3 regions of the Streptomyces sp. NPDC030296 genome follow, and region 1 is predicted to be linked to each of the others. Evidence: predicted binding sites of a transcription regulator. Region 1 holds the regulator's gene; each other region holds the start of a gene.
What was found. Region 1 encodes HrcA, which represses chaperone genes, less so after heat shock. Its sites were predicted from a motif close to TTNGCACTCNGNNNNNCNGAGTGCNAA; they were not measured.

Region 2: the regulator HrcA is predicted to act here: its motif matches at 1,530-1,556, upstream of groES (co-chaperone GroES).
Region 3: the regulator HrcA is predicted to act here: its motif matches at 7,566-7,592, upstream of groL (chaperonin GroEL).

Annotation. Positions count from the first base shown of each region.
Region 1 is NZ_JBVICQ010000001.1:245,858-256,189, reverse strand. It holds gene hemW (radical SAM family heme chaperone HemW) at 1-1,038, shown strand, start outside; gene ACZ4Z3_RS01080 (DUF3097 domain-containing protein) at 1,306-2,115, opposite strand; gene ACZ4Z3_RS01075 (MBL fold metallo-hydrolase) at 2,158-2,895, opposite strand; gene hrcA (heat-inducible transcriptional repressor HrcA) at 3,213-4,229, shown strand; gene dnaJ (molecular chaperone DnaJ) at 4,230-5,366, shown strand; gene ACZ4Z3_RS01060 (nitronate monooxygenase) at 5,590-6,780, shown strand; gene ACZ4Z3_RS01055 (16S rRNA (uracil(1498)-N(3))-methyltransferase) at 6,777-7,526, shown strand; gene ACZ4Z3_RS01050 (hypothetical protein) at 7,898-8,413, shown strand; gene ACZ4Z3_RS01045 (S41 family peptidase) at 8,543-10,332, shown strand, end outside.
Region 2 is NZ_JBVICQ010000003.1:138,754-149,085, forward strand. It holds gene ACZ4Z3_RS08740 (class I SAM-dependent methyltransferase) at 1-257, opposite strand, end outside; gene ACZ4Z3_RS08745 (polysaccharide deacetylase family protein) at 435-1,463, shown strand; gene groES (co-chaperone GroES) at 1,703-2,011, shown strand; gene groL (chaperonin GroEL) at 2,169-3,797, shown strand; gene ACZ4Z3_RS08760 (ester cyclase) at 3,992-4,699, opposite strand; gene ACZ4Z3_RS08765 (SDR family NAD(P)-dependent oxidoreductase) at 4,804-5,577, opposite strand; gene ACZ4Z3_RS08770 (hypothetical protein) at 5,477-5,947, opposite strand; gene ACZ4Z3_RS08775 (MOSC domain-containing protein) at 6,097-6,789, opposite strand; gene ACZ4Z3_RS08780 (LysR family transcriptional regulator) at 6,870-7,766, shown strand; gene ACZ4Z3_RS08785 (WhiB family transcriptional regulator) at 7,896-8,225, opposite strand; gene ACZ4Z3_RS08790 (response regulator transcription factor) at 8,617-9,228, shown strand; gene ACZ4Z3_RS08795 (sigma-70 family RNA polymerase sigma factor) at 9,486-10,061, shown strand; gene guaB (IMP dehydrogenase) at 10,273-10,332, shown strand, end outside.
Region 3 is NZ_JBVICQ010000022.1:49,424-59,755, forward strand. It holds gene ACZ4Z3_RS38765 (extracellular solute-binding protein) at 1-745, shown strand, start outside; gene ACZ4Z3_RS38770 (DUF3263 domain-containing protein) at 989-1,216, shown strand; gene otsB (trehalose-phosphatase) at 1,234-2,112, shown strand; gene ACZ4Z3_RS38780 (alpha,alpha-trehalose-phosphate synthase (UDP-forming)) at 2,209-3,618, opposite strand; gene ACZ4Z3_RS38785 (glucosyl-3-phosphoglycerate synthase) at 3,831-4,775, opposite strand; SAM riboswitch class I at 4,907-5,050, shown strand; gene thrC (threonine synthase) at 5,069-6,370, shown strand; gene ACZ4Z3_RS38795 (MoaD/ThiS family protein) at 6,424-6,699, shown strand; gene ACZ4Z3_RS38800 (cold-shock protein) at 7,163-7,366, shown strand; gene groL (chaperonin GroEL) at 7,756-9,378, shown strand; gene ACZ4Z3_RS38810 (NADH:flavin oxidoreductase) at 9,586-10,332, shown strand, end outside.

The DNA of each region.
Region 1 (10,332 bases):
CGCGACAACTACGCGGACACCGTCGCCGACGAGATCCGCCTCGCCCGCAAGGTCCTCGGCGACGACCCGCGGCCCGTCCGCACGGTCTTCGTGGGCGGCGGCACCCCCACGCTGCTGGCCGCCGACGATCTCGTACGGATGCTCGGGGCGATCCGGGACGAGTTCGGGCTCGCGGACGACGCCGAGGTGACGACGGAGGCGAACCCGGAGTCCGTGGACCCCGCGTACCTGGCGACCCTGCGGGCCGGTGGCTTCAACCGGGTCTCGTTCGGTATGCAGAGCGCGCGGCAGCACGTGCTGAAGATCCTCGACCGGACGCACACGCCGGGGCGCCCCGAGGCGTGTGTCGCGGAGGCGCGCGCGGCCGGGTTCGAGCACGTCAACCTCGACCTGATCTACGGCACGCCCGGCGAGTCCGACGACGACTGGCGGGCCTCCCTGGACGCGGCGCTCGGCGCCGGGCCGGACCACGTGTCCGCGTACGCGCTGATCGTCGAGGAGGGCACCCAGCTCGCGCGGCGGATCCGGCGGGGCGAGGTGCCGATGACGGACGACGACGTGCACGCCGACCGCTATCTGATCGCCGAGGAGATGCTCTCGGCCGCCGGCTTCGACTGGTACGAGGTCTCCAACTGGGCGACCTCCGACGCCGGCCGGTGTCTGCACAACGAGCTGTACTGGCGCGGCGCGGACTGGTGGGGCGCGGGCCCCGGCGCGCACAGTCATGTCGGCGGCGTGCGCTGGTGGAACGTCAAGCACCCCGGCGCGTACGCGGGCGCGCTGGCGGCGGGGAGGTCGCCGGGAGCGGGCCGGGAGCTGCTGTCGGACGAGGACCGCCGGGTGGAGCGGATCCTGCTGGAGCTGAGGCTGCGGGAGGGCGTGCCGCTGGACCTGTTGCGGGAGGCCGGGCGCGCGGCCGCGCACCGGGCGCTCACGGACGGGCTGCTGGCGAAGGAGCCGTACGACGAGGGGCACGCGGTACTGACCCTCCGGGGCCGCCTCCTCGCCGACGCGGTCGTCCGAGACCTCGTGGACTGACCGACCACCTGCCGCCGACCGACCCCGAGCGGGCCGCCCCGGCCACCCTACGCGTCTGCCGGGTGACTGTGATCTTGCGGCCGCGGGTCGGTTTGTGGCCGCTCGCGCAGTTCACCGCGCTCCTTTACGGCATGGGGGGCGCCGGGCGTGCTCCAGGGCGCGTGCCGCGCTGCGGGCCCTCGCCGGCCGACCGGCTGGCCGTCGCCGATCGGGCCGCCCTCGTCGGCCGCCCTCCGTCGGCCTCCGAGACCTCGTGAGGCGACCGGCTTATCCGTCGCCGGCCGTGACGAAGTCGATCAGTTCTTCCACTCTGCCCAGCAGTGCCGGCTCCAGGTCCTTGTAGGACCGGACGCTCCCCAGGATCCGCTGCCACGCCGCACCGGTGTTTTCCGGCCATCCCAGTGCCCGGCACACCCCGGTCTTCCAGTCCTGGCCGCGCGGCACCCTCGGCCACGCCGCGATGCCCAGGGACGACGGCTTCACCGCCTCCCAGATGTCGATGTACGGGTGGCCCACGACGAGCGCGTGTTCGCCCGTCACGGACGCGGCGATGCGGGACTCCTTGCTGCCGGGGACCAGGTGGTCGACCAGGACGCCCAGTCGCGCGTCGGGGCCCGGGGCGAAGTCCTCGACGATCGCCGGGAGGTCGTCGACGCCCTCCAGGTACTCCACCACCACCCCCTCGATCCGCAGGTCGTCGCCCCACACCTTCTCGACCAGCTCGGCGTCGTGGCGGCCCTCCACGTAGATGCGGCCGGCGCGGGCCACCCGGGCGCGGGCGCCGGGGACGGCGACCGAGCCGGACGCCGTGCGGGTCGGCCGAGGCGGGGCGGCGGACGAGGGGCGCACCAGCGTCACCACCCGCCCCTCCAGCAGGAACCCCCGCGGCTCAAGCGGGAACACCCGGTGCTTGCCGAAGCGGTCCTCCAGGGTGACCGTGCCCGCCTCGCAGCGGATCACCGCACCGCAGAAACCGGTGTCGGCCTCCTCGACCACCAGGCCCGGATCGGCCGGGACCTCGGGAACCGGCTTGGGCTTCTTCCACGGCGGGGTCAGATCCGGAGAGTACTGGCGCATTCGGATGACGATAGGAGAACCCGCGCCCGGAGTCGCCCCCGCTCAGCCCGACACGCCGAAGCGGCGTGCGAGCGCCTCGCGCTGGGCGCGGACGAACGCCGCGTCGACCACCGCCCCGTGCCCCGGCACGTACAGCGCGTCCTCGCCGCCGAGTTCCAGGAGCCGGTCCAGGGCGGCCGGCCAGTGGGAGGGCACGGCGTCCGGGCCGGCCTGGGGTTCGCCGGATTCCTCCACCAGGTCCCCGCAGAAGACGATCTCGGGGGCGGCGGACGAGCCGGGCACAAGGACCACCAGATCGTGCGGTGTGTGACCGGGGCCCACGTTCGCCAGCAGCACCTGGAGGCCGCCGCCCAGATCCAGGGTCCACTCGCCGGAGACCTGGTGCCGGGGGCGTACGAGCAGGTCAGCGGCCTCGGCGGCGTCCTCGACGGGGAGGCCGTGGCGTACGGCGTCGGCGCGCAGCGCGTCCCGCTCGGCGGTCAGGACGGCGTCCAGGCCCACGGCGCCGAAGACCTCCACCCCGGCGAAGGCGGACGCCCCGAAGACATGGTCGAAGTGAGAGTGGGTGAGCGCGAGATGTGTCACACGGGAGCCGTCGAGCAGCTCGCGCGCCTGACCCCGCAACCGCGCGCCCTCCCGCAGGCTCGACCCCGCGTCGATCATCAGGGCCGCGCCGTCCCCGGCCACCAGCCCGACCGTGCAGTCCCAGCCCGGCAGGCGGCACCGTCCGACCCGCGGCGCCAGCCCCTCCCACCCGCACTCTTCCCAAGTCACCGTCATGGCCCGACGCTAGCGCCAGCGGACGGGGGAGGGGCCGGTGCGGTGCCCGTGGCGTCCGGGGCTACGGCCACCCGCCGACGCACCCGTGTCCCACATCACCCCCGCCGGGCCGCGACGCCCCGCGCCCCGCCCGTACCCGCCGGTAGGAAGCAGTGCGACATCGTCGGACAGGTCGGTACACGTCGGCACGACATGGCTGGACCGGCCTTGCCGGGGGCGTACCCCACCGCCGTACACTGGGCGGGGAGTGTTGGCACTCGCCCGCGGTGAGTGCCAAGGGGGATATCGCGCGGGAGACGAGCTGGAGGTGTGCGCGGATGCTCAGTGAACGCAGACTCCAGGTGCTGCGCGCCATCGTCCAGGACTATGTGGGCACCGAGGAGCCGGTGGGGTCGAAGGCCCTCACCGAGCGGCACAACCTCGGCGTTTCCCCGGCGACGGTCCGCAACGACATGGCGGCGCTGGAGGACGAGGGCTTCATCGCGCAGCCCCACACCAGCGCGGGCCGTATCCCCACCGACAAGGGGTACCGGCTCTTCGTCGACAAGCTGGCCGGCGTCAAGCCGATGACCGCGCCCGAGCGGCGCGCCATCCAGAACTTCCTGGACGGCGCGGTCGACCTGGACGACGTGGTCGCGCGGACCGTACGGCTCCTCGCCCAGCTGACCAGGCAGGTCGCCGTCGTGCAGTACCCGTCGCTGACCCGCTCGACGGTGCGGCACGTCGAGCTGCTGTCGCTGGCCCCCGCCAGGCTGATGCTCGTGCTGATCACGGACACCGGCCGGGTGGAGCAGCGGATGGTCGACTGCCCGGCACCGTTCGGAGAAACGTCTCTCGCGGATCTGCGCGCCCGGCTGAACAGCCGGGTCGCGGGCCGCCGGTTCACCGATGTGCCCCGGCTGGTCGAGGACCTGCCGGAGGCGTTCGACGTCGAGGACCGGGGTACGGTCTCGACGGTGCTCTCCACGCTGCTGGAGACCCTTGTCGAGGAGAACGAGGAGCGGCTGATGATCGGCGGCACCGCCAATCTGACCCGCTTCGGACATGACTTCCCCCTCACCATCCGGCCCGTCCTCGAGGCCCTCGAGGAACAGGTCGTCCTCCTCAAGTTGCTGGGGGAGGCGGGGGATTCGGGCATGACCGTCCGCATCGGTCACGAGAACGCGTATGAGGGACTCAACTCCACGTCCGTCGTCTCGGTCGGCTACGGTTCGGGCGGCGAGGCAGTCGCCAAACTGGGCGTGGTCGGACCTACGCGCATGGACTATCCGGGAACGATGGGAGCGGTACGAGCGGTGGCACGGTACGTCGGACAGATCCTGGCGGAGTCTTAAGTGGCCACGGACTACTACGCCGTACTCGGCGTGCGCCGCGACGCGTCCCAGGACGAGATCAAGAAGGCGTTCCGCAGGCTCGCTCGCGAGCTGCACCCGGACGTCAACCCCGATCCGAAGACGCAGGAGCGGTTCAAGGAGATCAACGCGGCGTACGAGGTTCTCTCGGACCCGCAGAAGAAGCAGGTCTACGACCTGGGCGGCGACCCGCTGTCCCAGTCGGGCGGCGGAGGCGCGGGCGGCTTCGGCGCCGGTGGCTTCGGGAACTTCTCGGACATCATGGACGCCTTCTTCGGCACGGCGTCCCAGCGCGGGCCCCGCTCGCGCACGCGCCGCGGCCAGGACGCGATGATCCGGCTGGAGGTCGACCTCGACGAGGCCGCCTTCGGCACGACGAAGGACATCCAGGTCGACACGGCCGTGGTGTGCGGCACCTGCAGCGGCGAGGGCGCGGCCCCCGGTACGAGCGCGCAGACCTGTGACATGTGCCGCGGCCGCGGTGAGGTCTCGCAGGTCACGCGGTCCTTCCTGGGCCAGGTCATGACCTCGCGGCCCTGCCCGCAGTGCCAGGGCTTCGGCACGGTCGTCCCGAACCCGTGCCCCGAGTGCGCGGGCGACGGACGCGTGCGGTCGCGGCGGACGCTGACCGTGAAGATCCCGGCCGGCGTCGACAACGGCACGCGCATCCAGCTCGCCGGTGAGGGCGAGGTCGGGCCCGGCGGCGGTCCCGCCGGTGACCTGTACGTCGAGATCCACGAGCTGCCGCACCCGACGTTCCAGCGGCGCGGCGACGACCTCCACTGCACGGTGACGATCCCCATGACGGCGGCGGCGCTCGGCACGAAGGTGCCGCTGGAGACGCTGGACGGTCTGGAGGAGGTCGACATCCGGCCCGGCACCCAGTCCGGCCAGTCGATCCCGCTGCACGGGCGCGGTGTCACGCACCTGCGCGGCGGGGGCCGTGGCGACCTCATCGTCCACGTCGAGGTGCAGACCCCGACCAAGCTCGACCCCGAGCAGGAGCAGCTGCTGAGGCAACTGGCGGCGCTGCGGGGGGAGGAGCGGCCGACGGGGCAGTTCCAGCCGGGGCAGCAGGGGTTGTTCTCACGGCTGAAGGACGCGTTCAACGGTCGCTGACCGTTGGTTGTTCGGCTGCGGGCTCGTCGTGGTTGTTCGCGCAACTCCCCTCGCCCCTGAAAAGCGGCCGGGGCTGCGCCCCGTGCTTTTCATGAAGGGGCGGGCCGCAGGCCCGTTCTCTTCAGGGGCGCGGGGAACTGCGCGACCAGCCCCCACCCACCCGCGGCCGAACCACCCGCGCACCCAATTCGGCGGCGGTTCGGGGACGTGACAACATGCGGCCATGTCCTCCTCCGCACTGACCGATCTCTTTCCCCTCCCGATCGTGCAGGCCCCGATGGCGGGCGGTGTCTCCGTCCCGCCGCTGGCCGCCGCCGTGTCCGAGGCCGGAGGCCTGGGGTTCCTGGCCGCCGGGTACAAGACGGCCGACGGGATGTACCAGGAGATCAACGCGCTCCGGGCGCTCACCTCACGCCCGTTCGGCGTGAACCTGTTCATGCCGCAGCCCGAGTACTCGGAGCCCGCCGCCGTCGAGGTGTACGCGGAACAGCTGGCCGGTGAGGCCTCCTGGTACGGCACGGAACTGGGCGACCCCGACAGCGGGCGGGACGACGGCTACGAGGCCAAGCTCGCCGTCCTCCTCGACAACCCCGTCCCGGTGGTCTCCTTCCACTTCGGCTGCCCGACCCCCGAGGTCGTCGAGTCCCTCGCCCGCAAGGGCACCCTGACCCTCGTCACCGCGACCTCCGCGGAGGAGGCGCAGGCCGTGGAGCGGTCGGGCGCCCACGCGGTGATCGTGCAGGGCGTCGAGGCCGGCGGCCACCAGGGCACCCACCGGGACGACCCCGAGCGGGACTGCGCCGGCATCGGACTGCTCGCCCTCGTCGCCCAGGTCCGGGAGGCCGTGGCCCTGCCGATCGTCGCGGCCGGCGGGATCATGCGCGGCGGCCAGATCGCCGCCCTCCTCACGGCGGGCGCGAGCGCCGCCCAGCTCGGTACGGCGTTCCTCGCCACGCCCGAGTCCGGGGCCGCCGCCGTGCACAAGCGGGCTCTGACCGACCCGCTGTTCGTGCGGACGGAGCTGACCCGCGCCTTCTCCGGACGCCCGGCACGGGGACTGGTCAACCGCTTCATGCGCGAGCACGGGCCCTACGCGCCCGTCGCCTACCCCGAGGTCCACCATCTGACGTCGCCGCTGCGCAAGGCCGCCGCCAAGGCCGGGGACGCGCAGGGCATGGCCCTGTGGGCCGGACAGGGGCACCGGATGGCGCGGGAGCTGCCCGCCGGGGAACTGGTCGCGCTCCTGGCCGCCGAGATCGCCGAGGCGCGGGCCGCGGTCGTCTCCGCCGGGATCGGCACGGCCGGGCCGGGCTCGGTCTCCGCGCCGACCGCCGCGTCGTCCTCGGCGCCCGGTTCCGCTTCCGGTTCCGACGAGGCCGGCTCCGGGGCCGCGGCGGGCGGTGAGGGCCGATGACCGCTCCCGTCTTCGTCGTCGAGTCGCTGGAGCTGCCGCCCCGCAGCGGCGGCGAGTTCGTCCTCGACGGGCCCGAGGGGCGGCACGCCGTCTCCGTGAAGCGGCTGCGGCCCGGCGAGGACGTCGTCCTCACCGACGGCCGGGGGCGCTGGGCCGAAGGGATCGTCAAGGCGGCCGAGGGCAAGGACCGGCTCGTGGTGATGGACCTGGAGTCCGTCCACGAGGAGCCGGTCGCGCGGCCCCGGATCACCGTCGTGCAGGCGCTGCCGAAGGGGGACCGGGGCGAGCTGGCCGTCGAGACCATGACCGAGGTCGGCATCGACGCGATCGTGCCGTGGGCGGCGTCGCGGTGCATCACCCAGTGGAAGGGCGAGCGCGGGCTCAAGGCCCTCGCGAAGTGGCGGGCGACCGCACGGGAGGCGGGCAAGCAGTCACGGCGCGTACGGTTCCCCGAGGTCGGCGAACTGGCGACGGGCAAGCAGGTCGCCGAGTTGCTCGCGGGGGCGGACTTCGCGGGGGTCCTGCACGAGAGCGGTGACGCTGCGCTGGCCTCGGCCGAACTTCCCTCCGCCGGGGAGATCGTGCTGGTCGTGGGGCCCGAAGGGGGTGTCTCCCCGGAGGAGTTGGCGCTGTTCGCGGAGGCCGGGGCCCGGGCGTACCGGCTGGGGCCGAGTGTTCTGCGGACGTCCACGGCGGGTACGGCGGCGGGGGCGCTGTTGCTGACGCGTACGGGGCGTTGGGGCTGACGGCGCCTAGTAACTCGGGGGTGTGCGTCGGTTTGGCGGGTGCGGGTGGTTCGTGGTTTCTCGCGCAGTTCCCCGCGCCCCTGAAAAGCGACCGGGGCTGCGCCCCGTGCTTTTCAGGATGAAGGGCGGGCCGCAGGCCCGACCCTTCAGGGGCGCGGGGAAGTGCGCGAACAACCCCCACTCACCCGCACCCGCCCACGAACCCCCCGGCCCGAGCTATTGGGCGCATATCCACGGTCGCGCGGGGAACACCCCGGCTGGGGAAGCGTGGCTGCATGTGGTCTTTCGTCGTGGGGCCCAGTGGTGGGAGGCTGCCGTCCATGGGGGTTTTGGGACGAGTAAGGGTGAATCGGCCCGCCGGGCGCCGGACGATGGCGCGCGCCGGACTCGGCGTCGTGGCTGTCGTCACGCTCGTCGCCTGCGAGGGAGGTGGGCTCAACACCGGCGCCGTCGCCTTCACCACGGACCAGACGGGGACCAGGGAACTGGAGCGGCACGGTGTCGACGTCCAGTGGCTCACCTGCACGGCCTCGTACGGCGACAACGGCGGCGACGGTGGTGACAAGAAGAAGTCCGCTTCGGCCTCCGCTTCCGTCGCCACCGTGGCGAACGTCGACTGCGAGGGCGAGGACAAGAAGGGCCGGGACATCACGATCACCGGGAAGGTGACCAAGGAGGTCAACGGCAAGTGCGTCCGCGGTGACCTGACCGCCAAGGTCGACGGGAAGCAACGGTTCCGCGTCGACGTGCTCGGCAACTGCAACGCCCCCGACCCCACCCCCGGGACGCCGGACCAGCCGGGGCGGCCCGGCCCCACCGCGACGGTGACCGTCACCCAGACCATCTGGTGCCAGAAGGACCCGCAGTGCTGGCCGGAGGGGAAGTAACCGACGGGCAAAGGGCATGAAAGGGGCAAGTGTGGTTCGTGGGGGGCGACATGATCCAAACGTCTCCACAGACGCCCGTGCGCTGCTTACAGTGACCGGGTGACTCAGACCGCACCGTCCACACCGTCCGTGCAGGCCGTCCAGTCTGTCCGGTCCGTCCAGCCCGTTCAGTCCGCGTATCTCCGATTCCCACATCTGCACGGAGACTTGCTCGCTTTCACCGCCGAGGACGACGTCTGGGTCGCCCCTCTCGACGGCGGGCGTGCGTGGCGCGTCAGCGCGGACAACATGCCGGTCAACCATCCGCGCATCTCCCCGGACGGCACGCTCGTCGCGTGGACCTCCACCCGGGACGGCGCCCCCGAGGTACATGTCGCGCCCGTCGACGGCGGCCCCGCCAAGCGTCTCACCCACTGGGGCGGTTGGCGCACCCAGGTGCGCGGCTGGACCCCCGACGGGCAGGTCCTCGCTCTCAGCACCCAGGGACAGCCCAGCCTGCGGCAGAGCTGGGCGCGGGCCGTCCCGCTGGACGGCGGACCCGCCACGACCCTGCCGTACGGGCCGGTCGGCCATGTCGCGTACGGCCCGGCCACCGTGCTGCTGTCCGCGCCGATGGGCCGTGAGGCCGCCTGGTGGAAGCGGTACCGGGGCGGCACCGCCGGCAAACTGTGGATCGACCGCGACGGTGACGGGGAGTTCGTCCGGCTCCACGCCGACCTCGACGGGAACCTGGAGTACCCGCTGTGGGTGGGCGACCGGCTCGCGTTCCTCTCCGACCACGAGGGCGTCGGCGCGCTGTACTCGTCACTCGCGGACGGCTCCGACCTGCGGCGCCATACGCCCACCGACGGCTTCTACGCCCGGCACGCGGCCACCGACGGCACCCGGGTCGTGTACTCCTCCGCCGGTGAACTGTGGCTGCTCGACGACCTCGACGGGGCCGAGCCGCGCAAGATCGACGTCCGGCTGGGCGGGCAGCGCGTCGACCTCCAGCCGTACCCGGTGAACGCCTCCCGCTGGTTCGGCTCCGCCTCACCCGACCACACCGCCCGCGGCAGCGCGGTCGCCGTCCGCGGCGCCGTCCACTGGGTCACCCACCGCTCCGGACCGGCCCGCGCGCTCGCCGCCGAGCACGGTGTGCGGGCCCGGCTGCCGCGCGCCTTCCGGGTGGAGGGCGAGGAATGGGTGGTCTGGGTGACCGACGCGGAGGGCGACGACGCGCTGGAGTTCGCCCCCGCGACGGGAGCCGGACCCGGCACCACACCGCGCCGGCTCGCCGCCGGACAACTGGGCCGGGTCCTCGGGCTCGCCGTCGCCCCCGACGGCAGCCGGGTCGCCGTCGCCGCGCACGACGGGCGGGTCCTCCTCGTCGAGCGGGAGACGGGCGAGGTCCGGGAGGTCGACCGCAGCGAGGACGGCGAGGTGACCGGGCTCGTCTTCTCGCCCGACTCCGGCTGGCTCGCCTGGTCGCACCCCGGCGCCCGCCCCCTGCGCCAGCTCAAGCTCGCCAACACCGCCGACCTGTCCGTCACCGAGGCCACCCCGCTCCGCTTCCAGGACTTCTCCCCGGCGTTCACCCTCGACGGCAAGCACCTGGCCTTCCTCTCCGCGCGCGCCTTCGACCCCGTCTACGACGAACACGTCTTCGACCTGCACTTCGTCAGCGGCGCCCGCCCGCACCTCATCACGCTCGCCGCGACCACCCCGTCACCCTTCGGGCCGCAGCGCCACGGCCGGCCGTTCGAGGCGCCCGACAAGGAGGAGACCCCGGACAGCGAGGGCGCCCCCGTCACCCGTATCGACCTCGAAGGGCTCGCCGACCGGATCGTGCCCTTCCCCGTCGAGGCCGCCCGCTACTCCACGCTCCGCGCCGCCAAGGACGGCGTGCTGTGGCTGCGCCACCCCGTCACCGGCGTCCT
Region 2 (10,332 bases), on a different contig from region 1:
CGCGTCGACTGCTCGACCCCGTTCGGCGTGAAGAACATCCGTGCCGCGTCCTCGGCCCCGAACTTCGCCACGGCCCGCTGCCGGAGCCTCGCCTGGGCGATGGCCGCCGAGACCAGTTCCGCCGGGTGCGTGCGTCGCAGACGCGTCGCCACGGCCAGCTCCCGCGCCGGTTCCACACCGCGCACCTCGTCGAGGAGGGCACGGCCCTCGGGGGTCAGCAGGGGCGCGAGGAGGGAGTCGGGGGAGAGGTCGTTCACCGGGCCATTGTGGGCCACCCGGTGGACGGCGCGCCGGTGGTGGCGGTGTCGGGCCGGGGCGCCGGGCGTGCCCTGCGAGGATGCGGCGCCATGCGACTCGTGCGACAACATGATGAAACGAGGGTGAAGCGGACGAGTCATCGGAGGCCGGCCGGCGGCCTCCGGGGCGCATGCGCCATGCCTGTGCTGACGCTCGCCGTGGTGATCGTGGCGATGGTGGTGTCCGGGTGCGCCGGGGGCGACGCCGAGGGTGCCGGGGGCGGCACCGCGGGGGACGGCACCTCCGCGACGAGATCCATGGAGAAAGGGCGGCAGACGACGGCCCCGGCCCACGGCCGCGCGGCCCCGGCGCCCGGTCATGACCCATCCGATCACCACACCGACCCGCCTCGGCGTCACGCCAACCAGCCCGGGCACCGCGCTGATCCGCCCCGGCGTCGCACCGATCCGCCCCGGCGTCACACCAACCCGCCCCACGCCCCTGCCCGTCCGCCCGCATACCGTCGCTGGGGGCTCGCCGGGCCGCTCGTCCCGGCTCCCCAGAAGCCCGACCGGCCGTCCGTGGCCGGGGCCGTGCGCCCCGGTCTGGCCCCTGTCGTCGAGCGCGTCGCGACGCGCGACAACGTCGTGTTCCTGACGTTCGACGACGGTGCGGAGAAGGACCCGGGATTCGTGCGGATGGTGCGGGAGTTGCGGCTGCCGGTCAGCATGTTCCTCACGGACAGCGTCGTCGGGCCGGGCTACGGCCGGCTCGCCCGGCTCCGCGAGGTCGGCGCCACCGTGCAGAACCACACCCTCGACCACATCGCCCTGCGCGGCCTGCCGTACGCCGGGCAGCGGGCCGAGATCTGCGGCCAGCAGGACAAGCTGAAGCAGCGCTTCGGTGTCCGCCCCACCCTGTTCCGCCCGCCGTACGGGGTCTACGACACCACCACGCTCCGCGCCGCCGCCGACTGCGGCATCGCCGCCGTCGTCCTGTGGCGCGCGTCCATGAGCGCCGACGGCTTCCGTCCCACCGCCACCGGCGCCGCGACCGCCGCCGGCGACCGGCTCCGGCCCGGCGACATCGTCCACGTCCACGTCCATGTCCAGGGCCGGGGTCCGGGTCGGCTGGACGGCGCCACGCTCACCCGGGTGACGACCGGTCTCCTGCGCCGCATCCAGGAACAGGGCCTGACGGTGGGTCGTCTGGAGGATTACCTCTGAGGGCCACCTCCGCGGGGCGGAACCTCGCGGCAACCCGGGGTCCCGCACCACGCCACGCGGCCGCAATTAGCAGTCCGCTTGACCGAGTGCTAACCACGGTCATAGTCTCAGGTCTGGCACTCCCCCCTGGAGAGTGCCAACTACGCGACGGGCAGGTCCGGCACCCGCGACGACGGATCCACCTGGTCGCCACCTCAGACAGTTAACCCCGTGAGATCTCCGAAGGGGGAGGTCGGATCGTGACGACCACCAGCTCCAAGGTTGCCATCAAGCCGCTCGAGGACCGCATCGTGGTCCAGCCGCTCGACGCCGAGCAGACCACCGCCTCTGGCCTGGTCATCCCGGACACCGCCAAGGAGAAGCCCCAGGAGGGCGTCGTCCTGGCCGTCGGTCCGGGCCGCTTCGAGAACGGCGAGCGTCTGCCGCTCGACGTCCAGACCGGCGACATCGTGCTGTACAGCAAGTACGGCGGCACCGAGGTGAAGTACAACGGCGAGGAGTACCTCGTCCTGTCGGCTCGCGACGTCCTCGCGATCATCGACAAGTAGTTCACCTCTCGCGAGGCAGCCCGCCGCCCAGCGCGGCGCGTCACTTCGCGAAACACATTGCTTTGAGCTGCGCCCCTGGCCCCCGCGACCACTAAAAGCCGGGCGCCCGGGGCGCAGCCTGCATTCACCCGAGATTTCCGAGAGGGCTCCCGCTGCCATGGCGAAGATCCTGAAGTTCGACGAGGACGCCCGTCGCGCCCTCGAGCGCGGCGTCAACAAGCTTGCCGACACGGTGAAGGTGACGATCGGCCCCAAGGGCCGCAACGTCGTCATCGACAAGAAGTTCGGCGCCCCCACCATCACCAACGACGGTGTGACCATCGCCCGCGAGGTCGAGATCGAGGACCCGTACGAGAACCTCGGCGCGCAGCTGGTGAAGGAGGTGGCGACCAAGACCAACGACATCGCTGGTGACGGCACCACCACCGCCACCGTGCTCGCCCAGGCGCTGGTGCGCGAGGGCCTGAAGAACGTCGCCGCGGGCGCCTCCCCGGCCGCCCTGAAGAAGGGCATCGACGCCGCCGTCGCCGCGGTCTCCGAGGACCTGCTCGCCTCGGCCCGCCCGATCGACGAGAAGTCCGACATCGCCGCCGTCGCCGCGCTGTCGGCCCAGGACCAGCAGGTCGGCGAGCTCATCGCCGAGGCGATGGACAAGGTCGGCAAGGACGGTGTCATCACCGTCGAGGAGTCCAACACCTTCGGTCTGGAGCTGGACTTCACCGAGGGCATGGCCTTCGACAAGGGCTACCTGTCGCCGTACTTCGTCACGGACCAGGAGCGCATGGAGGCCGTCCTCGACGAGCCCTACATCCTCATCCACCAGGGCAAGATCGGCGCCATCGCCGACCTGCTGCCCCTGCTGGAGAAGATCATCCAGGCCAACGCCTCGAAGCCGCTGCTGATCATCGCCGAGGACGTCGAGGGCGAAGCCCTCTCCACCCTCGTGGTCAACAAGATCCGCGGCACGTTCAACGCTGTCGCCGTCAAGGCCCCCGGCTTCGGCGACCGCCGCAAGGCGATGCTGCAGGACATGGCCGTCCTCACCGGCGCCACCGTCATCTCCGAGGAGGTCGGCCTCAAGCTCGACCAGGTCGGCCTCGACGTGCTCGGCACCGCCCGCCGCGTCACCGTCACCAAGGACGACACCACGATCGTCGACGGCGCCGGCAACTCCGAGGACGTCCAGGGCCGCGTCGCCCAGATCAAGTCCGAGATCGAGAACACCGACTCCGACTGGGACCGCGAGAAGCTCCAGGAGCGCCTCGCGAAGCTGGCCGGCGGCGTGTGCGTGATCAAGGTCGGCGCCGCCACCGAGGTGGAGCTGAAGGAGAAGAAGCACCGTCTGGAGGACGCCATCTCCGCGACCCGCGCCGCGGTCGAGGAGGGCATCGTCTCCGGTGGTGGCTCCGCGCTCGTCCACGCCGTGAAGGTCCTCGAGGGCAACCTCGGCAAGGACGGCGACGAGGCCACCGGTGTCTCCGTCGTCCGCAAGGCCGCCGTCGAGCCGCTGCGCTGGATCGCCGAGAACGCCGGCCTGGAGGGCTACGTCATCGTCTCCAAGGTCGCCGAGCTGGAGAAGGGCAGCGGTTACAACGCCGCCACCGGCGAGTACGGCGACCTGGTCAAGGCCGGCGTCATCGACCCGGTCAAGGTCACCCGCTCCGCCCTGGAGAACGCCGCCTCCATCGCCTCCCTCCTCCTCACGACCGAGACCCTGGTCGTCGAGAAGAAGGAAGAGGAGCCGGCCGAGGCGGGCCACGGCCACGGTCACGGCCACGCCCACTGAGGCAACGCCGCCCTCCGAGGCGACGCCGGCCCACTGAGGCCGGACACCGCCCTCCGAGGCGGACCCCTGCGAGAAGCCCCTGTTCCGCCCGCCGGAACGGGGGCTTCTCCCGTGCACGGTGCACACACGTCCTACCGGCGGTCTCCCCAGGCGCTCCCGGCCGCCGCCCTGCCCAGCGCTCGCCTACCGCTCGCTCAGCGCTCCACCCCTTCCAGGGCCCCCAACTGCGCCATCAGCGCGAGCCGGTCGTACTGCCACCACCCCTCGGCGAGCTTCCCGTCCGCCGAGCAGCGATGGATGGTCGTCCCGGTCATGGAGACCTTCCTCCCGGTGGGCGCGATACCGAGGAACTCGCCCTTGTGCGTGGCGTTCCACGTCCACCGCGTGCACACCCGGTCACCCTGCGCCAGCTGGTCCTCGATGGTGAACGAGAAGTCGAAACCCGCCCGCCACATCGCGAACTCACGCCGGGCCGCGTCCATGCCGATCACGTCCTGCGGGTTGGCCGGGTCGTGGTCGTGATAGTCCTCCACCAGCAGATCGTTCATCGGGGGCAGCTCCCCCCGCGTGCCCAGCGTCTCGAAGAACCTCCGCGCGGTGTCCGCGTTCAGCTGCTCGTCCCGCACCACGTCCAGATCCGTGAAGGTCGGCATCTCGTCGCAGAGCGCCACCATCTCGTTGAAGATCCGGTCCGTCTCCGGCAGCTGGGAGTTCCGCATGGCCTCCTCGTACGACGGGAACTCCACGATCTCGACGAAGTGCCCCTCGTCGGACCTGTCCTTCCCGATCATGTTGTGTGTCGCCGTCCGCTTTCCCTTGGTCTGCTCGATCCACCTGTCCATCAGCCGGTCCATCTCGTCGAACCGGCTCGTCCTACAGTCGATGAGCTGTACAAACGTCACAAGACCACCTCCGGCCCCCCTGGGTCCGGTCGGACAGCTCCATTCTCACCCCGCGCCGCCTCCCGCTCACCCGCTGCGCGACGAGGGTGCCTCGGCCAGCCCGGCTACTGGGGGCCGTACTTCCGCCCCGTCTTCGAGCTGACCCCGCCCAGCAGCCCCCGCGGCATCACCTTCACCACACCCATCAGGGCCTTGTAGCGCGGGTCGGGGATCGAGACCGTCCTGCCGCGGGACAGGTCGGCCAGGGCCGCCGTGACCAGCTTGTCCGCGTCGAGCCACATCCAGCCCGGGATGTTGTCCGTGCCCATGCCCGCCCGCTCGTGGAACTCCGTGCGGACGAAGCCCGGGCACAGCGCCATCAGACGGACACCGCTGCCGGCCAGGTCCCGCGCCGCGCCCTGGGTGAACTGCACCACCCACGCCTTGGACGCGCCGTACGTCCCCCGCGGCACGAACGCCGCCACCGACGCCACGTTCACGACACCGCCCCGGCCGCGCTCCCGCATGGCCTCGGTCGCCGCGGAGGTCAGCCGGAGCACCGCCTCGCAGTGCACCTTGAGCATCTTCAGCTCGTCGGCCATCGAGACGTCGAGATAGCGGCCCTTGTTGCCGAAACCCGCGTTGTTGACCAGCAGGTCGACCGGGTTCTTGCGGTCGGACAGCCGCTTCGCCGCCGCCTCGATGCCGTCGTCCGTCGCCAGATCCGCCGTCAGGACCTCCGCCTCGATGCCATGCCGGTCGTGCAACTCCGTGGCCTGCTCCCGCAGCCGCTTCGTGTCACGCGCCACCAGCACCAGGTTGTGCCCGTCCGCCGCCAGCCGCCGCGCGAAGGCTGCGCCGATGCCCGCGGTCGATCCCGTAATCAGAGCCGTTGTCATGGCGCAAGGGTAGTGACCCGGACTGCGCTGATCCGCTTGCCCACGGCGGCGGACCCGGCCCGGTCGTCCCCGCCCCTGGACGTGCCGCGCGTGTGCCGGGTGCGGCGCGGCAGCCCCAGGCCGGTGTCTTCACGGCGTCCTTGAACTCGGTGGTGCCGGCCCGCATGCGCCGATCGAGGACGCGGGTGCCGTGCTTGTCGACGGACGACTTCGCGAGCGGCGGTATCGCCAGCTTCTCGTCGAAGGCGCCCCGGCCGGTCGTGCTGACGTCGGCGCCCGTCCACAGCCATGTGAACAGGTCGCCGATCGTCAGCCCCACGCCAGTGACGACCGAGCCGAGCACGATGAGGACACGCTTGATCCGCGACATGCCTCCAGCGTTCCGCCCCGCCCGTCGGCGAACATCCGGGACCGCCCCTGGCCCCTCCCTGACCCACCCCCGGCCCGCTCCCCGGGGATCACCCCTAGGAGCCGTGCGGCGCCCGGCCTCGTGGGTCACGGGGTCTCAGATGTCCGGCGTCACCGTCGAGTTGCCGAGTCGGCGTTTCCGTCCTGTTGGGCCGCGTACGTCCGGGCCGACTCCAGGATCTCCGGGTGGAGTGCCTCGCCCGCGGCCAGCAGACGCGGCAGCAGCTCCCGCTCGTTCATCGTGGCGCGGAAGGCGAGGGCGACGGTGACGTCGTGGTCCGGGCGGTGGACGATCTCGATCGGGTCGCCCGCCCGGATCTCGCCCGGCCGCACCACCCGCAGATACGCCCCGGGCTCGCCCTTCCCCGCGAAACGCTTGACCCAGCCGCGCTCACCGAGGTGCCGCTGGAAATTCAGACAGGGGACGCGGCCGGCGGTGACCTCCAGGACGACCTCCGCGCCGATCCGCCAGCGCTCCCCGATGAGCGCGCCGGAGATGTCGAGGCCCTCGGTCGTCAGGTTCTCCCCGAAGGACCCGTTGGGCAGGTCCCGGCCGAGCTCCTGCTCCCACGCGTCGAGGTCCTCGCGGGCGAACGCGTAGACCGCCTGGTCGTTCCCGCCGTGATGCCGTCTGTTGCACACCGCGTCCCCGGCCAGTCCGCTGCCGCCCACCCCCTTCGGCCCGGGCGCGGCCACCCGCACCGGCCCGGCCACCGGCCGTTTGTCGATCCCTGTCACGCGCTTCGACTCCTCGGGGACGTCGACCGCCGCGGCCTGCCCGAGGTTCAGTGACAAAAGCTTCATACCGGCACGCTAGGCGAGCGTCGGTCAAAGCGTCGACGCAATATTCGCCGCCCCTTCCAAGCCACCCTTATGCTCGACCCGTGATCGAGGCCCGTCATCTCCGCGTCCTGCGCGCCGTAGCCACCACCGGCTCCTTCTCGGCTGCCGGGCGTGAACTCGGCTGCACCCAGCCCGCCGTGAGCCAGCAGATGAAGGCGCTGGAATCGTCCGTCGGCACGCCCCTGCTGGTACGCGGCGGCCGCGAGATGCGGCTGACCCAGGCGGGCGAGGCGCTCGTGCGGCACGCGGCCGGCATCCTCGCCGGTCTGACGGCGGCCGAGGAGGAGGTCGCCGCGATCGCGGGTCTGCGCGCCGGCCGGGTCCGGCTGGTCTCCTTTCCCAGCGGCAGCTCCACGCTCGTCCCCACCGCCCTCGCCGCCCTCCGCGCCGCCCACCCCGGAACCCGGGTCTCCCTGGAGGAGGCCGAACCGCCCCGCTCCGTCGAACTGCTCCGCGAGGGCGACTGCGACATCGCGCTCGCCTTCCGCTACGAGGGCGCGGCGAACGCCGAGGAGTGGGAGGACCTGGTCGTACGCCCCCTGCTCACCGACCGTCTCGTCGGCCTCGTCCCGCAGGGGCACCGGCTGGCCGGCGCGCGGTCCATCGGCATCGGGGAACTCGCGGGGGAACCCTGGATCGCCGGCTGCCCCCGCTGCCGGGGCCAGCTGGTGCGGGTCTGCGAGAGCGCGGGCTTCACCCCGCGGATCGACTTCGCCACCGACGACTACCCGGCGGTGGTCGGTCTGGTGGGCGCGGGCCTCGGCGTCGCGGTCCTGCCGGAACTGGCCATCGAGTCGGTGCGGCCCAAGGGGGTACGGATGATCACGGTGGAGCCGGTGGTGCACCGGGAGATCGTGGCGCTCACCCTCCCGGACCTGGCCCGGGTCCCCACGGTCGCCGCGACCCTCGACCAACTGACGAAGGCGGCGACCCGCTAGTCACCGTCGTCGGTGCGGGGCACGGCCTCCACGGAGCCGGACTCTCCCTCCGAGCGACCGCCGGGTCGTGGAGCGGTCGTACGCGCTGTTGTGGCGTCCGCCCGGGGCGGCGCCTGATGAAACGTTCCTTCAGTTGTTCGAGCCGGCGTCGCCGACGGGTGTGGACGCCGACACCAGGCGGTGCCGGGCACGTCCCATGAGCTCCTCGCGCTCGTCCTCGGTCAGCCCGCCCCACACGCCGTACGGCTCACGGACCGCGAGGGCGTGGGCCGCGCACTGGGCGCGTACCGGGCAGCGCATGCAGACCTCCTTGGCCGAGTTCTCACGAGCGCTCCGCGCCGCGCCGCGCTCTCCCTCGGGGTGGAAGAACAGCGAGCTGTCCACCCCTCGGCAGGCCGCGAGGAGCTGCCAGTCCCACAGATCAGCGTTCGGTCCGGGAAGGCGGGAGAAATCTGCCATTACGTGTCCCCTTGTTGCCGTTCTGAGAGGATATGGTGCCCATGACCGTACATGGACTATCTAAGGAGATGAAAATATGACTCATTGCGAATCTAGCTCCAGACACCGGCAAATAGGAACAAAAACGGCTGAATGGGGCATAGGTTGTGATGAAACGTTGAGGGTCTGTTGCGCATGTCTGCACCGTGTCCGTGCCCTCACGTAGAGTGCCGAAGGTGGCCAGCCATCCCGTAACTCTTTCGAGTGACCGTCGTTGAGAGGTCGGAGGCGGTTGAAGGAAGAAGCGCTCGGGCAGGCGTTCGTGTCCGCTCGTGAGTGTCGACCGCACAGGTGACGATTTCGTACCAGCCTGGAGGCTCAAGGTGACGCGCATCAGCTGCGGAGGACGGCCATGACATCCGTCCTCGTCTGCGACGACTCCCCGCTTGCCCGAGAGGCGCTGCGCCGTGCGGTGGCGACCGTGCCCGGCGTCGAGCGCGTGACCACGGCGGCCAACGGCGAGGAAGTCCTCCGCCGCTGGGGGGCCGACCGCTCGGACCTGATTCTGATGGACGTACGCATGCCCGGCCTGGGCGGCGTCGAGACCGTTCGGCGGCTGCTGTCCGCCGACCCCGGTGCGCGCATCATCATGCTCACCGTCGCCGAGGACCTGGACGGCGTGGCGCTCGCCGTCGCCGCCGGTGCCCGTGGCTATCTGCACAAGGACGCCTCCCGCGCGGAGCTGCGCGCCACCGTGACGCAGGCGCTCGCCGACCCCACCTGGCGGCTCGCCCCGCGCCGGCTGCGGTCCGCCGAGATGGGCGCCGCGCCGACACTCACCGCGCGGGAGATCCAGGTGCTGGAGGGCATGAGCCACGGCCGTTCGAACGCGGAGATCGGGCGCGAGCTGTTCCTCTCCGAGGACACCGTGAAGACCCACGCGCGGCGGCTGTTCAAGAAGCTCGGTGCCTCGGACCGCGCGCACGCCGTTGCGCTCGGCTTCCGTTGGGGTCTGGTCCGCTGAGTTGAGCCGTGACGGGGGTAGGAGAATCCCCGCTCACCACCAGGTGGGCGGGGGTGGCCGAGCGGTCCACCGGATGCCCGCTGCTCGTTTCGCCGCGGATGCCGCATCCTTGAGGTGTGGAGTTCCTCGGGGAGCAGTCGAACGAGCGGGAGGGGAGGGCGCAGGAGATGACTTCCGGCGCGCCTACTCATAACGCTTCGGTGCACAACCATGGACGTGACGCCACGGACCGGACGGCCGCAAGGCACCATGGACCGATGCGCGACGACGAGACGACAGTGATCGGTGCGCTCGTGCATCGCGCCGTCGACGGGGACGAGCAGGCGACCCACGATCTGCTCGCCCATGTCCACCCCCTTGCCCTGCGCTATTGCCGCACCCGTCTGTCCCGGCTGCCCGGTGACGCGCGGCACTTCGTGGAGGACCTGGCGCAGGAGGTCTGCGTCGCCGTCCTCCTCGCGCTGCCGCGCTACAAGGACACCGGACGGCCGTTCGAAGCCTTTGTCTTCGCCATCGCCGGCCACAAGGTCGCCGACCTCCAGCGCGCCGCGATGCGCCACCCCGGCTCGACGGCCGTGCCCTCGGACGAGATGCCCGAGCGCCCCGACGACTCCCTCGGCCCGGAGGAGCGCGCCCTGCTCAGCAGCGACGCCGAGTGGGCCAAGAAACTCCTGGCCAACCTGCCCGAGAATCAGCGGGAGCTGCTGCTGCTGCGGATCGCCGTCGGGCTGACGGCCGAGGAGACGGGACAGATGCTCGGCATGTCGCCCGGCGCGGTCCGGGTCGCGCAGCACCGGGCGCTGAGCAGACTCAGGGCCCTCGCCGAACAGTAGGACCAGTAGGAACCGCGCCGGTCGAGCAGGAGGACCGGCGTTCGTCCCGCAGTCCGGAAGGCACCCCGTATGAACAGGCGGGGTGCCTTTTCCGTATGACGTCCGTACGAACATACGAAGCCCGGGATGACTTCGTACCGTGGAATGTGTGCTCCGCGCTTCCCGTTAGCATGGACATCCGCACCGATCAAGGCCATTTGGGGAAGGTGTCATGACTGCCAACGTCGACGGAGTGCCCGAAAAATTCGCGACGCTCGGGCTGACCTACGAC
Region 3 (10,332 bases), on a different contig from region 1:
CGCCGACGCGGAGGCGCTCCGCGCGGCCGGCACCAAGACCCCGTACGCGCTGCCGCTGGGGCCCGAGGAGGCCCAGGCCGAGACCATGCAGTGGCTGCTCAGTGGTGGCGCCGGATACGTGGACAACGTCGGCGCGTACCAGCTCAACTCCGACGACAACGTGCGGACCTTCACCTGGCTGAAGAAGGAACTGGTCGACAAGGGCCTCACCGGGCCGACCGCGCCGGCCAAGCTGAACCGGGCCGACGCGTTCGACGCGTTCACGCGCGGCGAGGTCGGGATGCTCAACGGGCACCCCAGCCTGATGAAGATGGCCGAGGACAAGGGCGTCGAGTTCGGAACCGCCGCGCTGCCGGGACGTGAGGGGCGGTCGCGGTCGACCCTCGGGGTCACCGACTGGATGATGGCGTTCAAGCAGAACGGGCACCAGGAGGAGATCGGCGACTTCCTCGACTACGTCTACGCCGACAAGAACGTCCTCGCGTTCTCCCGTGAGTACGACCTGCTGCCGGTGACGGCGTCGGCGTCGCAGGCGATGGCGGGGGACAAGGACACCGCCGACCTCACGCCCTTCCTGACGGAACTCCCCTCGGCCGAGCTGTATCCCGCCGGGAAGACGTCGTGGGCGGAGGTCAGCGCGGCGGTGAAGCGGGAGATAGGGACGGCGGTGTCGTCGAACGCGAAGCCGCGGGTTGTGCTGGAGAGGTTGCAGGAGACGGCGACGGTGGCGGAGCGGGAGGACTAGGGCGCCCAGTAGCTCGGGGGTCGCTGTTGTCGGGCGGGTGCGGGTGGTGTGTGGTTTCTCGCGCAGTTCCCCGCGCCCCTGAAAAAGCAGGGGCCTGCGGCCCCGTGCTTTTCCGATGAAGGGCGGGCCGTAGGCCCGTTCCCTTCAGGGGCGCGGGGAACTGCGCGAACGGCCCCCACCCGCCCGCACCCGGCGACGCACCGGTCAGCCCCCACTGTCCGTCCCGTCCGTTACCGTCGGGGCATGGAGAGCCTCGATACACGTGAGCAGGCCATCCTCGCGTTGGAGCGGCAGGGGTGGGGGAGCCCGGGGGCCAAGGAGCGGGCCATACGGGAGCGGCTGGGGCTCGCCCCCGTGCGGTACTACCAGCTCCTGAACGCCCTGCTGGACGACGAACGCGCCCTCGCCCACGACCCGGTCACCGTGAACCGGCTGCGGAGAGTGCGGGAGGCCCGCCGGGCCGAGCGGTGACGGATAAGGTCGACGGCATGGGCAGCCACAAGGATTCCGAGAACCCCAAGGCCACCTTGCCGACACCTGTGACCCAGGCCGGCCGGGACGCGCTCGACGCGATCCTCGCCGACCCCGGCCGTACGGTGATCGCGCTCGACTTCGACGGCACGCTCGCGCCGATCGTCCCCGACCCCGAACAGGCCCGCGCCCACCCCGACGCGGTCCCCACCCTCGCCGCACTCGCCCCGCGTGTCCTCTCCGTCGCCGTGGTGACCGGCCGCCCCGCAGCCGTCGCGGTCCGCCACGGAGGCTTCGCCGGCGTACCCGGCCTGGAACACCTCACCGTGCTCGGCCACTACGGCGCCGAACGCTGGGACGCCGCGACCGACACGGTCACCGCGCCGCCCCCGCACCCCGGGGTCACCGCCGTCCGCGCGGAACTCCCCGCGGTGCTGGAGCGGGCCGGGGCGGGGGAGGGCACCTGGATCGAGGAGAAGGGGCGGGCCGTCGCCGTCCACACCCGGCGCGCGGCCGATCCGCAGGCCACGTTCGAGGCGCTGCGTGCGCCTCTGACCGACCTCGCCACCCGTCATGGCCTCATCGTCGAACCGGGCCGGATGGTCCTCGAACTGCGGCCCCCGGGGATGGACAAGGGCGTCGCCCTCCGTCGGCACGTCGTGGAGTCCGGCGCGACGGCCGTCCTCTACGCCGGGGACGACCTCGGCGACCTGCCCGCGTTCGCCGCGGTGGAGAAGCTGCGGGGCGAGGGCGTGCCGGGGTTGCTGGTGTGCAGCGGCAGCGCGGAGGTGACGGAGCTGTCGGAGAGGGCGGATCTGGTGGTGGACGGGCCGGAGGGGGTGGTGCGGTTGCTGGCGCGGATCGCCGGGTGCGTGGAGGTAGGGGGCGCCCAGTAGCTCGGGGGTGCGCGTCGGTGTGGCGGCTGCGGGTGGTTCGTGGTTTCTCGCGCAGCTCCCCGCGCCCCTGGAGGGACGCACCCCCGGCCCGAGCTACTAGGCCCTCAGCTCCCCCAACTGATCCAAGAACCACCGGGCCGGTGGCAGAGCCGTCGCCGCCGCCGTCAGGCGTTTCGTGCGCTCCGCCCGCTCCTCCGGCCCCATCGACAGCGCCTCGTGCAACGCCCCGGCCGTCCCCCCGATGTCGTACGGGTTGACCACCACCGCGTCGTCGCCCAGTTCCTCGAACGCCCCCGCCTCCCGCGACAGCACCAGCACGCAGCCCCTGTCGGAGACGAGCGGTACCTCCTTGGCGACCAGGTTCATGCCGTCGCGGATGGGGTTCACGAGGGCGACGTCGGCGAGGCGGTACGCCGCCAGGGAGCGGGCGAAGTCGTCTTTGACGTGGAGGACGACCGGGGTCCAGCCCGGCGTCCCGTACCGCTCGTTGATCTCGGCCGCCACCCGCTGGACCTCGGCGGTGTACTCCCGGTACACGGCGAGGTCCTGCCGCGACGGGTACGCGAAGGCCACGTGCACGACGCGCTCGCGCCACTCCGGGCGGTCGTCGAGGAGCTGCCGGTACGCCAGCAGGCCCCGCACGATGTTCTTGGACAGTTCCGTGCGGTCGACCCGGACGATCGTGCGGCGCGGCGTGCCGTCGGGAGCCGTGCCGATCTGCTCCCGCAGCGCGACGATCCGCTCGTCGACGTCCGCCTCGTGCGCGCGGGCCCGCAGGAAGTCCGCGTCGGCGCCGAGCCCGTGCACACCGATCCGGGTGCCGGAGGTGGAGTCGGGGCCCAGGACGGCGTGGCAGCACGCGGTGAACGCGTCCGCCCACCGCCGGGTCAGGAACGCGGCCCGGTCGGCGCCGAGGATGCCGTCCAGCACCTCCGCGGCGATGTCGTCGGGCAGCAGCCGGAAGTAGTCGACGGGCGCCCACGGGGTGTGCGAGAAGTGGCCGATCCTGAGGTCGGGGCGCAGCTCGCGCAGCATCCTCGGCACGAGCGTCAGGTGGTAGTCCTGCACGAGCACGGCCGCGCCGTCCGCCGCCTCCTGTGCCAGCGCCTCGGCGAAGGAGCGGTTGTACGTCTCGTACGCGGTCCACTGGGCCCGGAACTCCGCGTCGAAGACAGGCTCCAGAGGGGTCTGGTACAGCATGTGGTGCACGAACCACAGCGCGGAGTTGGCGACGCCGTTGTACGCGGCGTGGTGGACGTCGGCGGGGATGTCCAGCATGCGTACGCCGGGCTCGCCGACCCCGCGGCGTACGGCCTCGCGGTCGCCGTCGCCGAGCGCGGAGCACACCCAGAGGGCACCGGCGTCGGGGCCGATCGCCGACAGGCCGGACACGAGTCCGCCGCCGCCGCGCTTCGCGGTGAGACCGCCGGAGTCGTCCTGGGTGTACGAGACGGGGCCGCGGTTGGAGGCGACCAGCACCTGGGCTGCAGCGTGCGTTGATGCCATACGGCTCAACCTAGCCCGTGTTCGAACCGCTCAAACGTACGGTTCGGCCGTATACAGGAGCGCCCAGGGGGGTGGGGGTGACTTGTGCGTCGGCGGGTGCGGGTCCGTTGTGGTTTCTCGCGCAGTTCCCCGCGCCCCTGAAGGGAACGGGCCTGCGGCCCGCCCTTCACCTCACCCGCCGACGAGACCGCACCCGGCATTCCTCAGGCGCCCTACGCCGCCTTCCGTTCCACGTACTCCGCGATCTCCGCCATCGGCGGTCGTTCCTCCAGGTCCACCGAGTACGTCCGCGGCTCGAAACCCTCCGAGCCGCGTTCGAACTGGGTCAGGACGGGACGGATCAGGTGGCCGCGGGCCAGACGGAGCTGGGCCGTGCGGTAGATCGCCGCGGACATGCGGCCCAGGGCCTGCCCGTCCTGGTGACGGTGTTTGCGGACGCCCACGTCGACCTGGGCCAGCGCGTCGAGGCCGACGAGGTGGAGCGCGTCGACGAGCATGCCCAGTTCGATGCCGTAGCCGACGGGGAACGGGAGCCGCTCCAGTAGGGAGCGGCGGGCCGCGTACTCGCCGCCCAGCGGCTGGACGAAGCCCGCCAGCTGGGGCCAGTGCATGTTGAGCAGGGGGCGGGCCATGAGTTCGGTCACCCGGCCGCCCTGGCCGGCGGCCGCGCCGAGCGGGCGGTCGTACATCGCCTTGACCAGGTCGACGCCGGGGTCGGTGAGCAGCGGGCCGACGATCCCGGTGACGAAGTCGGACGAGAACTCCTTGAGGTCCGCGTCTATGAAGCAGACGATGTCGCCGGTCGTGACCAGCAGCGACCGCCACAGGACCTCGCCCTTGCCGGGCACGGCGGGCAGGCGCGGCAGGATGTCGTCGCGGTGGACGACCCGCGCCCCGGCCGCCGCCGCCACCTCGGAGGTGCGGTCGGTCGACCCGGAGTCGACGACGACGACCTCGTCGACGAGCGGGACCTGGTGCATGAGGTCATGGCGGATGACGGTGACGATGTCGCCTACCGTCTCCTCCTCGTTCAGCGCGGGCAGGACGACACTGACGGTCTGCCCCGAGGCCCGTTTGGCGGCAAGGATCCTGTGGAGCGGGCGATCGGTCACGGACCAGGAGCGGGTGCTCAGCCAGCGCTCGACTTCCTTCAGCACAGTGCGCGGCTCCTCTGCGTTCATCTCGCGGTTCGGACGGCTCTCTCAACTGTCCTGGCCTTCGGTTACAGTCTTGAACAACGCTGATGACCATCGCATGTCGGTGCTCGTGTGCGTATACAACCAAATACCGCTCATCCAGAGGGGCAGAGGGATACGGCCCGATGAAGCCCCGGCAACCCTCCAGCTGTCTTGTCACGTCGCCGTGGCGAGGTCCGGCTAGGGAAGGTGCCAAATCCGTCTCACGACGAGATGCGTCGTGAGGAAGATGAGGAGAAAGGGCCTCGCCTCACATGGCTGCGCAGACTGTTGCCACCGAATCCACGACCACCGACGGTGCCGCGAAGAGCGTCGACCTCGGCCCCGCCGCCGCCCTGAGCTGTCGCGAGTGCGGTCACCGCGTCCCCCTCGGGCCGGTCTTCGCCTGCGAGGAGTGTTTCGGCCCGCTGGAGATCGCGTACGACTACTCCGCCTACGACACGGAGGAGCTGCGCAAGCGGATCGAGGCCGGCCCCGCGAACATCTGGCGGTACGCGCCCCTGCTGCCCGTCCCCGCCGACGTGGCGACCAAGCCGAACCTGAACCCCGGCTGGACCCACCTCGTCAAGGCCGACAACCTCGCCCGTGAGCTGGGTGTCACCGGCGGCCTCTACATCAAGGACGACTCCGGCAACCCGACGCACTCCTTCAAGGACCGCGTCGTCGCCCAGGCCCTGGAGGCCGCGCGCGCCTTCGGCTTCACCACCCTGTCCTGCTCCTCCACCGGCAACCTCGCCGGCGCCGTCGGCGCCGCCGCCGCCCGCGCCGGCTTCCGCTCCTGTGTGTTCATCCCGCACGACCTGGAGCAGGGCAAGGTCGTCATGGCCGCCGTCTACGGGGGTGAGCTGGTCGGCATCGAGGGCAACTACGACGACGTGAACCGCTTCTGCTCCGAGCTGATCGGCGACCCGGCCGGCGAGGGCTGGGGCTTCGTGAACGTCAACCTGCGGCCGTACTACGCCGAGGGCTCCAAGACCCTCGCGTACGAGATCTGCGAGCAGCTCGGCTGGAAGCTGCCGGACCAGCTGGTCGTGCCGATCGCCTCCGGCTCGCAGCTCACGAAGATCGACAAGGGGCTCCAGGAGCTGATCAAGCTCGGGCTCGTCGAGGACAAGCCGTACAAGATCTTCGGCGCGCAGGCCGAGGGCTGCTCGCCGGTGTCCGTCGCGTACAAGGCGGGCCACGACGTCGTCCGGCCGCAGAAGCCCGACACGATCGCCAAGTCGCTGGCCATCGGCAACCCGGCGGACGGGCCGTACGTCCTCGACATCGCCCGGCGGACCGGCGGGGCCGTGGAGGACGTGACCGACGAGCAGATCGTCGACGCGATCAAGGTGCTCGCCCGGACCGAGGGGATCTTCGCGGAGACCGCGGGTGGCGTGACCGTCGGCGTCACGAAGAAGCTGATCGAGAACGGGCTGCTGGACCCGGCGCTGACGACCGTCGTGCTGAACACCGGTGACGGTCTCAAGACGCTGGACGCGGTCGCCGGAACGGGGCTCACCGCGACCATCCGTCCCAACCTCGACTCGTTCCGCGACGCCGGGCTCGCGTAACCACCCAGCCCCGCGCCCCCAGCTCTGCCGCACACACCCGGAGGTCACCAGTCATGAGCGTCAGCGTTCGCATCCCCACCATCCTTCGCACCTACACCGGCGGTCAGGCCGAGGTCCAGGCCGAAGGCGCCACCCTCGCCGAGGTCATCGCGGACCTGGAGAAGAACCACACCGGGATCGCCGCGCGCGTCCTCGACGACCAGGGGAAGCTGCGACGCTTCGTGAACGTGTACGTGAACGACGACGACGTGCGGTTCGAGCAGGGTCTGGAGACGGCCACGCCGGACGGTGCGGGCGTGTCGATCATCCCGGCCGTCGCCGGTGGCTGATCACCGTTCTGTACCCGGCGGTAGTAACCGTCGGTAACATTGATTACGGATTGTTCATCGAATTGCCCCCTCCGTGAGAGAAGCGGAGGGGGCAATTCTCTATGGTTGAGCACGGTACAGTTGGGGAACCCGGCCCGCTTGTCGTTGTGATTTCATGCCGGGCGCATATCCAATCGCGCCGCACGCCCTATATGAAGTAGCCAAAGTCTGTAGGGCATTTGTGTGTTTCGCGCCTTTTATGGGGCCCGACTTGCCCTGAATTCGGGGGAATTGTTCGTACATTCCCGACCGGGCCTGTCCAGATTTTCTCGTCCGATTGCCCTGTTGCAGACGGCAGTTGGGCAGATACATTCAGCCGCGGTCGACGCGTTCCGGCGCACACCCCCAACCGTTGGGGGGTGAGGTCTGACCCGGGTCCGCGAAGTGCGGATCTGTGCAAGGGCCAGTAATAGGGGAGTTAGGCATGGCTCAGGGCACCGTCAAGTGGTTCAACGCGGAGAAGGGGTACGGCTTCATCGCGGTCGACGGTGGTGCGGATGTATTCGTCCACTACAGCGCGATCCAGATGGACGGTTACCGCACCCTGGAAGAGGGCCAGCGGGTCGAGTTCGAGATCTCGCAGGGTCAGAAGGGTCCGCAGGCGGACATGGTCCGTCTCGCAGGCTGAAGCAACGCGCCGGTTAGCAGCGACGTTCTTCGTTCTTCTCGGAGGGTCCGCGCCCCGTACTCGGGGTGCGGGCCCTTCCGCGTGTCCGGGCCGCGTGTCCGGGGCCGCGTGTCCGGTCCGCCGCCGCCTGATCGTCCGTTCGGGAGGGGCGCCGACCGGGCGCGTAGGGGTGCGTTCACCTGCGGATCATCCGGAGGCGCTTGCACTCGACCATGCCGAGTGCTAATCATTGGCGTTAGCACTCTGAAGGTGAGAGTGACAACGAAGGACCGGGTCGGTGAGGCCCGCAGGCCAGATGGGGCAAGGAACCACGAGGCAGGCGAGCCGTCCGTCGCGGGCGCGGGCGCGGTCCGAAGGAATCACCCCCAGTCCTGGAGGGACCACTTCACATGGCCAAGATCATCGCGTTCGACGAGGAGGCGCGGCGCGGCCTCGAGCGCGGCATGAACCAGCTCGCGGACGCCGTCAAGGTGACGCTCGGCCCCAAGGGTCGCAACGTCGTCCTCGAGAAGAAGTGGGGCGCCCCCACGATCACCAACGATGGTGTGTCCATCGCCAAGGAGATCGAGCTCGAGGACCCGTACGAGAAGATCGGCGCCGAGCTGGTCAAGGAAGTCGCCAAGAAGACGGACGACGTCGCCGGTGACGGTACGACCACCGCGACCGTCCTCGCCCAGGCGCTCGTACGCGAGGGCCTGCGCAACGTCGCCGCCGGTGCCAACCCGATGGCCCTGAAGCGCGGTATCGAGAAGGCCGTCGAGGCCGTCTCCGGTGCGCTGCTCGACCAGGCCAAGGAGGTCGAGACCAAGGAGCAGATCGCCTCCACGGCCTCCATCTCCGCCGCCGACACCCAGATCGGCGAGCTGATCGCCGAGGCCATGGACAAGGTCGGCAAGGAAGGCGTCATCACCGTCGAGGAGTCGCAGACCTTCGGTCTGGAGCTCGAGCTCACCGAGGGTATGCGCTTCGACAAGGGCTACATCTCGGCGTACTTCGCCACCGACATGGAGCGCATGGAGGCGGTGCTCGAGGACCCCTACATCCTCATCGCCAACTCCAAGGTCTCCAACGTCAAGGACCTGCTCCCGCTCCTGGAGAAGGTCATGCAGTCGGGCAAGCCGCTGCTGATCATCGCCGAGGACGTCGAGGGCGAGGCCCTGTCGACCCTGGTCGTCAACAAGATCCGCGGCACCTTCAAGTCCGTCGCGGTCAAGGCCCCGGGCTTCGGTGACCGCCGCAAGGCCATGCTCGGCGACATCGCCATCCTCACGGGCGGCGAGGTCATCTCCGAGGAGGTCGGCCTCAAGCTGGAGAACGCGACCCTGGACCTCCTGGGCCGCGCCCGCAAGGTCGTCATCACCAAGGACGAGACCACGATCGTCGACGGTGCCGGCTCCGCCGACCAGGTCGCCGGCCGCGTGAACCAGATCCGCGCCGAGATCGAGAACAGCGACTCCGACTACGACCGCGAGAAGCTCCAGGAGCGCCTGGCGAAGCTCGCGGGCGGCGTGGCCGTCATCAAGGCCGGTGCCGCGACCGAGGTCGAGCTCAAGGAGCGCAAGCACCGCATCGAGGACGCCGTCCGCAACGCGAAGGCGGCCGTCGAGGAGGGCATCGTCGCCGGTGGTGGCGTGGCCCTGCTCCAGGCCTCCCAGGTCTTCGAGAAGCTGGAGCTGGAGGGTGACGAGGCGACCGGCGCCAACGCCGTGAAGCTCGCCCTGGAGGCCCCGCTCAAGCAGATCGCCGTCAACGGCGGCCTCGAGGGTGGCGTCGTCGTGGAGAAGGTCCGCAACCTCCAGGTCGGCCACGGCCTGAACGCCGCGACCGGTGAGTACGTCGACATGATCGCCTCCGGCATCATCGACCCGGCGAAGGTGACGCGTTCCGCCCTGCAGAACGCCGCGTCCATCGCCGCGCTGTTCCTCACCACCGAGGCCGTCATCGCCGACAAGCCGGAGAAGGCCGCCGCGCCCGCCGGTGGCGGCATGCCGGGCGGTGACATGGACTTCTGAGCCTCCTCGTAGCGAGAAGGTTCGGACCCGGTCCGTCAGTACCGAGGGCGGCACTCCCTGTTCCGACAGGGGGTGCCGCCCTCGGGCGTGTCCGGGGTCACACAAGCCGCCGGTCCTCGGTGGAATGCCGTGGCTGGCGGGGAGGTTGACGAGTACAGCGATTCATGCACATGCATATAGCGCCCGACCTCTCCGAGGAGTCCCCACGTGACCACCGCGTCCACCTCCCGTGCCGCCGACGTTCTCTCCCGGCCCGCCGTCATCAATGGGCTGACCGTGCCGAACCGGATCGTCATGGCTCCGATGACCAGGAACTTCTCACCGAACGGGGTGCCGGGGCCGGATGTGGCCTCGTACTACGGGAGGCGGGCGGCCGCGGGCGTGGGCCTGATCGTGACCGAGGGAACGTATGTGGGGCACGAGTCGGCGGGGGAGAGTGACGGGGTGCCCCGGTTCCACGGGGAGGAGCAGCTCGCGGGGTGGGCGAAGGTCATCGAGGCGGTGCATGCCGGGGGCGGGACGATCGTGCCGCAGCTCTGGCACATCGGGACCGTCCGGGAGCAGGGGAAGCCCCCGTTCCCCGAGGCGCCGGTGCTCGGTCCGTCCGGGTTGCGTGGTGACGGCAGTGTCGCCGAGGGCGGGCGAGCCATGACGCAGACCGACATCGACGAGGTCGTGGCGGCGTTCGCCAAGGCCGCCGCCGACGCCGAGCGCATCGGCATGGACGGCGTCGAACTCCACGGCGCCCACGGCTATCTGATCGACCAGTTCCTGTGGGAGCGCACCAACCGACGCACCGACGCCTACGGCGGTGACATCGTCGCCCGTACGAAGTTCGCGGCGGAGGTCGTGGCCGCCGTGCGCGCGGCGGTCTCGCCGACGTTCCCGGTCATCTTCCGGTTCTCGCAGTGGAAGCTCGGCGCCTACGACGCGCGGCTCGTCGACAGCCCCGAG